2 regions of the Paenibacillus sp. J23TS9 genome follow, and region 2 is predicted to be linked to the other one. Evidence: a T-box and tRNA genes for the amino acid it is inferred to sense, from the RefSeq annotation. Region 2 holds a T-box; the other holds one or more tRNA genes.
The links. The T-box of region 2 lies ahead of KJS65_RS09390 (glutamine--tRNA ligase/YqeY domain fusion protein). A T-box ahead of a tRNA ligase gene usually reads a tRNA of that ligase, here a tRNA-Gln.
Positions count from the first base shown of each region.

Region 1: it has a tRNA-Gln gene. The T-box ahead of KJS65_RS09390 (glutamine--tRNA ligase/YqeY domain fusion protein) is inferred to sense a tRNA for this amino acid. The anticodon was not compared.

Region 1 is NZ_BOSG01000001.1:3,331,437-3,334,820, forward strand. Features, by position in the region: gene KJS65_RS15500 (ROK family transcriptional regulator) at 1-824, shown strand, start outside; tRNA gene KJS65_RS15505 (tRNA-Gly) at 1,335-1,408, opposite strand; tRNA gene KJS65_RS15510 (tRNA-Pro) at 1,424-1,497, opposite strand; tRNA gene KJS65_RS15515 (tRNA-Gly) at 1,520-1,594, opposite strand; tRNA gene KJS65_RS15520 (tRNA-Leu) at 1,602-1,685, opposite strand; tRNA gene KJS65_RS15525 (tRNA-Lys) at 1,701-1,776, opposite strand; tRNA gene KJS65_RS15530 (tRNA-Gln) at 1,799-1,873, opposite strand; tRNA gene KJS65_RS15535 (tRNA-His) at 1,889-1,964, opposite strand; tRNA gene KJS65_RS15540 (tRNA-Thr) at 1,978-2,053, opposite strand; tRNA gene KJS65_RS15545 (tRNA-Asp) at 2,103-2,179, opposite strand; tRNA gene KJS65_RS15550 (tRNA-Met) at 2,213-2,289, opposite strand; tRNA gene KJS65_RS15555 (tRNA-Val) at 2,315-2,390, opposite strand; tRNA gene KJS65_RS15560 (tRNA-Glu) at 2,539-2,613, opposite strand; tRNA gene KJS65_RS15565 (tRNA-Ser) at 2,635-2,726, opposite strand; tRNA gene KJS65_RS15570 (tRNA-Asn) at 2,799-2,871, opposite strand; rRNA gene rrf (5S ribosomal RNA) at 2,933-3,049, opposite strand; partial or broken rRNA gene KJS65_RS15580 (23S ribosomal RNA) at 3,270-3,384, opposite strand, start outside.
Region 2 is NZ_BOSG01000001.1:1,992,239-1,995,622, reverse strand. Features, by position in the region: gene KJS65_RS09400 (dipeptidase) at 1-628, shown strand, start outside; gene KJS65_RS09395 (hypothetical protein) at 719-925, opposite strand; T-box leader at 1,183-1,443, shown strand; gene KJS65_RS09390 (glutamine--tRNA ligase/YqeY domain fusion protein) at 1,513-3,195, shown strand; gene KJS65_RS09385 (sulfurtransferase TusA family protein) at 3,246-3,384, opposite strand, start outside.

The DNA.
Region 1 (3,384 bases), 1.3 Mb from region 2:
ACCAGCATGATCTTCCATATGTCTTTGAAGCCATGAAGACTATGATCGCCACACTTATAGACGCGGCTCCATTAACTCATTACGGTATTGTAGGCATCGGTGTCGGTGTTCCAGGCATGGTAGATGAGCATGGGGTGGTACTCTTTGCTCCCAATCTCGGTTGGGAGAAGATTCATCTGCGTGAGCTGCTAGAGGAAAACTTCTCGATCCCCGTTATTATTGACAATGAAGCCAACAGCGGTGCTCTTGGAGAGCTCAATTTTGGCAGAGGTGAAGATGTAAGGCATCTGCTCTATATCAGCGCAGGCTCAGGAATCGGCTCCGGGATCATTATCGGTGGAGAGCTCTACAAGGGTTCCAGAGGATACGCCGGTGAGACCGGACATATGTGCATCGAAGCGGAAGGAACACCGTGCAGCTGCGGCAGCCGAGGCTGCTGGGAATTGTATGCATCCGAAAAAGCCTATGATCTTGCAGCTTTGGAGCTGCCTGCTTATCATACACGCGAGCTTATCCGTTACGCCGATCAAGGTAATGCCGCTGCATGCCAGCAGTTCGCCGTGATGGGCACCTATCTTGGCATTGGACTGACCAATCTTATTAACAGCTTCAATCCTGAGCTGATTGTCATCGGAGGCGCGCTCTCCGAAGCCCGGGGATGGTTAGAAGGTCCGATGCAGCAAGTTGTAGCAAGGTGTACGCTTCCCTATCATAAGCAGCAGCTTGAAATCGCATTTTCCACACTCGGCAGCCGTGCAGCAATGATCGGTGCTGGCTTTTCAGCAGCCATACATTTTCTGGGTCACACACGCGTTATGATGTAGCTTTGCATGGACGACACAAAAAGGGCCTCTGGAATGATAACTCCACTGGCCCTTTTTATGATCTAATATAAGCAATACAAATAAAAAACGCCTTTCGGCGTTATGTTTTATGTATGGAGCGGGTGATGGGAATACTCAACATCCTGATTCAAATACGAGCTTCCAGCTCGCGATATAGAGGAAATGTTGACGCGCGTCCTCGGTGGGACTACCCGGTGAAGCAGGCTCGGACGGTCGCCCCCACGCTGCGTCGGTTCTCTCCTACACAACCGCTCAAATAAAAAAACGCCTTTCGGCGTTATGTTTTATGTATGGAGCGGGTGATGGGAATACTCAACATTTTGATTCAAATGCGAGCTTCCAGCTCGCGGTATAGAGGAAATGTTGACGCGCGTCCTCGGTGGGACTACCCGGTGAAGCAGGCCTCGGACGGTCGCCCCCACGCTGCGTGGGTTCTCTCCCACACAACCGCTCAATAAAAAAACGCCTTTCGGCGTTATGTTTTATGTATGGAGCGGGTGATGGGAATCGAACCCACGCTATCAGCTTGGAAGGCTGAAGTTCTACCATTGAACTACACCCGCATCGAAAAGAAAGTATCGGGATGACACGATTTGAACATGCGACCCCCTGGTCCCAAACCAGGTGCTCTACCAAGCTGAGCTACATCCCGATGCAGAGGTAATACAGTTAAATGGAGCGGACGACGGGAATCGAACCCGCGACCCTCGCCTTGGCAAGGCGATGCTCTACCGCTGAGCCACGTCCGCATAAACATGGTGCGCGTGGAGGGACTTGAACCCCCACGTCAAAGACGCTAGATCCTAAGTCTAGTGCGTCTGCCAATTCCGCCACACGCGCACACTTTTAAATAACTGGTGAGCCATGAAGGACTCGAACCTTCGACACCCTGATTAAAAGTCAGGTGCTCTACCAACTGAGCTAATGGCTCAAATATTCACCGAGGTGAAAAATGGCTGGGGATATAGGATTTGAACCTATGCATGACGGAGTCAAAGTCCGTTGCCTTACCGCTTGGCTAATCCCCAATAGTCAAAAAATAATGGGGCGATCGAGGGGACTTGAACCCCCGAGTGCCGGAGCCACAATCCGGTGCGTTAACCCCTTCGCCACGACCGCCATATAAAAAATCTGGTGCCGGCGAGAGGACTTGAACCCCCAACCTACTGATTACAAGTCAGTTGCTCTACCAATTGAGCTACACCGGCGAAGTGTAATTGTTTAATACAGGATTCTCATCCCTGAAGCTAAATTAAATGGCGGAACCGACGGGATTCGAACCCGCGATCTCCTGCGTGACAGGCAGGCATGTTAGGCCTCTACACCACGGTTCCACAGAGGCACACTTTCTATGTAAGAAAGATAATTGGTTGCGGGGGCAGGATTTGAACCTGCGACCTTCGGGTTATGAGCCCGACGAGCTACCGGGCTGCTCCACCCCGCGTCAGTAATAAAAGTATAAAGTTTTATGGTGGAGGCTGAGGGGTTCGAACCCCCGACCCTCTGCTTGTAAGGCAGATGCTCTCCCAGCTGAGCTAAGCCTCCATGGGATTCGTATTACTTGATAAGCAATAATAAATGGTGACCCGTAGGGATACTCTCACTTCGCTCAAGACTGCGATGCAGTGCTACCGAAGTTCATGCTCCGACGAACCCTTATGGGTTCTCATCCCCAATCGAAGCGTAAATTTAATGGTGACCCGTAGGGGATTCGAACCCCTGTTACCTCCGTGAAAGGGAGGTGTCTTAACCCCTTGACCAACGGGCCTTATATATAAGAGATGAATGCTGGCGGAGAGAGAGGGATTCGAACCCTCGAGACGCTTTTGGCGCCTACACGATTTCCAATCGTGCTCCTTCGGCCAGCTCGGACACCTCTCCACATGCTTATGGGTTCCCCAGAAAGTGATCAGAATATGCTTCAAAGCCACTCTTCACTTTCTGAGGATTTGACTCCCCGAACAGGACTCGAACCTGTGACAACTCGATTAACAGTCGAGTGCTCTACCAACTGAGCTATCAGGGAACATTATTACTATGTAAATGCAAGTGTTGGGCAAAAAAAATACCACAAAGATGTGGTTTCCGCTTGGCGGCGTCCTACTCTCCCAGGACCCTTCGGTCCAAGTACCATCGGCGCTGGAGGGCTTAACGGTCGTGTTCGGGATGGGTACGCGTGGAACCCCTCCGCTATCGCCACCAAACGGAGCATTCTTTTCAAAATGCTTATATTCAGGAATCAGCATCGCCAAATGCCAAAAGCCATTTTTTTCTTTTTAAAGCTGCTAGAGCCTTAAAAAGCTTTATTGACTCCCTGAAAACTAGATACGAAACGAATTTGTGTGTTTAGAAATGGTCTCCGTAGCCCTCACTCCGTTGCAAAGCGTAACGCTTCCGAAGCAAGTTTCCCTACGGTAAACTTTTTAGGATAAGCCCTCGACCGATTAGTATTGGTCAGCTCCATGCATTGCTGCACTTCCACCTCCAACCTATCTACCTCGTCGTCTTCAAGGGGTCTTACATACTGGGAAATCTCATC
Region 2 (3,384 bases):
TCAGGGGAACTTAACTTATCTGAGAATTTTATATTATTTGGGCGTTCGGAGTATCGGCATTACGTGGAACTACGCGAATTGGGCTGCGGATGGCGTTCTTGAGCAGCGGCAGGGAGGCTTCACGGCACAAGGATTGAACCTGATCACAGAATGCAACCGGCTGGGCCTGATCCTGGACGTATCGCATCTATCCGAGAAGGCCTTCTGGGAGCTGCTGACACAATCCGATAAGCCGTTTATTGCCTCTCACTCCAATTCCAGCAGAATCTGCCCGAAACTCAGAAATCTGAATGATGAGCAGATTACTTCGATCATCCGAACCGGGGGAGTTATGGGGCTAACCTTTGTCCCGCCTTTCGTGCATGCGGAGGAACCGGTAACGATGGATCGTTTATTGTCTCACATCGATCATATTTGTTCGCTGGGCGGCAGCCGGCATATCGGATTCGGCTCTGATTTCGACGGAATCAAAGAGAAAATCGCCGGCTTGGAACATGCAGGGAAATATCATCAACTGATCGAATTGCTACAGAAGAATTACAGCGAAGAAGATGTGGAACATTTCATCTACAAAAATTGGTATCATTTTTATATGGATCATTTGCCGTCCCCTCATCGTATAGAATAACGTGAATAAAAAAGATAAGGAGCTGGTAATCAATCATCAGCACCTTATCTTTTTTTGTTTATTTATAGAGGATAAAATAAGGGTCTCATCCTATGAATGAGATTCGAGGCTGGTCGTACTTTTGGCTTCAGTGGTTTCGATGGCTTCGGTGCCTACTCTTGCGGACTCTTGCTGTTCGAACATTTTGCCGATCTTCCACCCGATCCCTATGTTCAACACGGCCATTGCCGTAAATAAGACCACGTCCCCCCAAGGCTCCGGAAGAAGCAGGTCTGCCAGTAACCAACCACCGGTCATTGCACCTCCCATGATTGCACCTTTTACGGATGACTTTAAGTAATTTTTCCCCATTTTGCACCCCCCAATCATTTGGTTGAACTGTATTACATGGCTACACCATCACATATACGTTCCCGCCCCTAAACGCAATGATGCTTCATGGAAAGAGGCGATTGCTTACCTTCAGAATCGAGTATATGTTGAGGACAACAATGTTTATGCCAACACACTGCAAGTTTACTTTTGCATAAGATGATGATAATATGTACCAAACCATAAACGCGATGAAGAGAAGAGTAAATGAAACGGATTCCGTACAGAGAGCTCCGGCAGCTGAAAAGGAGCAGGATGAAATTCATCGAACCAAGCCTCTGAGCGGTGCATCGGAACTTTTCGAAAAGGGATGATGCAACAGGAGCTCCTGTTACAGAGCTAGGGTATAAGCAATCAACGTGACTGCCGTACCTGAAGAGGCGGAGATAGTGATAGCTCCGCAAACAGGGGTGGTACCGCGAAAACCAAATCTCGTCCCCAAGACTACAGTCTTGGAGGCGGGATTTTTTTGTTTTTCTAAAATTCACAAATATGTTAAGGAGGTTTCACCCATGAATCATGATCGAGAGAAAGAAGAAGTTACGGATTTTTTAACGAAGATAGTGGAGGATGATGTGCATAACGGGGTATATCACAGACCTGTCGCTACAAGATTTCCTCCCGAGCCTAACGGTTATCTGCATATTGGCAGCGCTTATGCGATACATGTCAATCACTCCATCGCGAATAAATTTAATGGGACATTTAACCTGCGTTTTGATGATACGAATCCTTTAAAAGAGGATATGAAGTATGTGGAAGCCATCAGGGAAGATATCGAATGGCTCGGACATAAACCGCCTGTGTATTTTGGTTCGGATTATTCTGAGTCATATTATGAAGCAGCTAAACAATTGATCTGCAATGGAAAGGCATATGTATGCGATCTGACCCCGGAACAAATGACGGAGTATCGAGGCACGTTAACCGAACCAGGGAAGGATAGTCCGTACCGGAAGCGGTCTGTAGAAGAGAATCTGAACTTGTTTGAACACATGAAAAAAGGGAGTTTTCCGACCTCCTCCAAGGTTTTGCGGGCCAAAATCGACATGTCCTCACCAAACATGAATTTACGTGATCCTGTCCTATACCGAATTATTCATGCTGAGCATTACCGCACGCGAAATGAATGGTGTATTTACCCGATGTATGATTTTGCCCATCCGATACAGGATTGGTTGGAAGGAATTACGCATTCGTTATGCTCGTCAGAATTTAGGGATCATCGTCCCCTGTATGATTGGGTGTTGAGTGAGCTTGAGGTTGTGGAGCCTCCCAAACAAAGAGAATTTGGACGGTTAAATATATCTGGCCTAGTCACGAGCAAAAGGTATCTGAGAGAACTGGTCGAAGGGGGATATGTAGACGGTTGGGACGATCCAAGACTTCCAACATTAAAAGGACTACGTCGAAGAGGAGTCACGCCGGAGGCAATCAAGCTATTTCTGAATGAAATCGGGGTGTTCCGCCAAAATACGGCTGTGGATGCTGCAATGCTGGATCATTTCATCCGGCAGGACCTGAAGGAGCGGGCAGTTAGCGTGATGGCTATCCTGGATCCCATCAAAGTCATCATTTCGAACTATCCGGAAAAACAAACCGAAATGCTGAGCATCAAAAATAATGAAATAAATGAAGTGATGGGCACCAGGGAGATCCCTTTTTCAAGAGAACTATATATTGAAAGAGAAGATTTTATGGAAGTGCCTGTAACCGGGTTTCACCGCTTGTTTCCAGGTTCCGAGGTTCGGCTGAAAGGGGCTTATTTTATAAAATGCGAGCATGTGGTAAAGGACTCGTCTACGGGAGACATCACCGAGCTGCACTGCACCTATGATCCATTGACCAAGAGCGGGTCCGGATTCAATGCGCGAAAGGTTAAGTCGACCATCCATTGGGTTTCGGCTGCGCACGGCGTAACAGCAGAGATCCATTTGTATGATAAGCTTCTGAAGGAAAAGTCCATGATCTTGGAATCCGACAACAAGTGGGAAGATATGATGAATCCGGAATCGTTTGTCAAAGTAGAGGAAGCGATCCTGGAGCCCTGCATGAAAAATGTGGGTTTTGGTGAGACTTATCAATTCATTAGACATGGCTATTATTGTCTGGATACCAGATATACAGCAGAGAACAAACAAGTGTTCAATCGAATTGTTTCTTTAAAAGATTCGTGGAAAAAGGCAAAAGGATAAAAAAAGGCGATCTGCTTCCCATCATGCGGAAGAGATCGCCTTTCTCTGCTTTATTTTTTTTGAACAGTTATAGTCCAGGATGCATCGTCAATCTGTTCGAAATTTGTGACTGCATGGCCTGCTTCAGCAGCCCAGCGTGGTATAGCCTCCGTTGCTTGTGTACAATCGAAATCAATGACAAGCTCATCA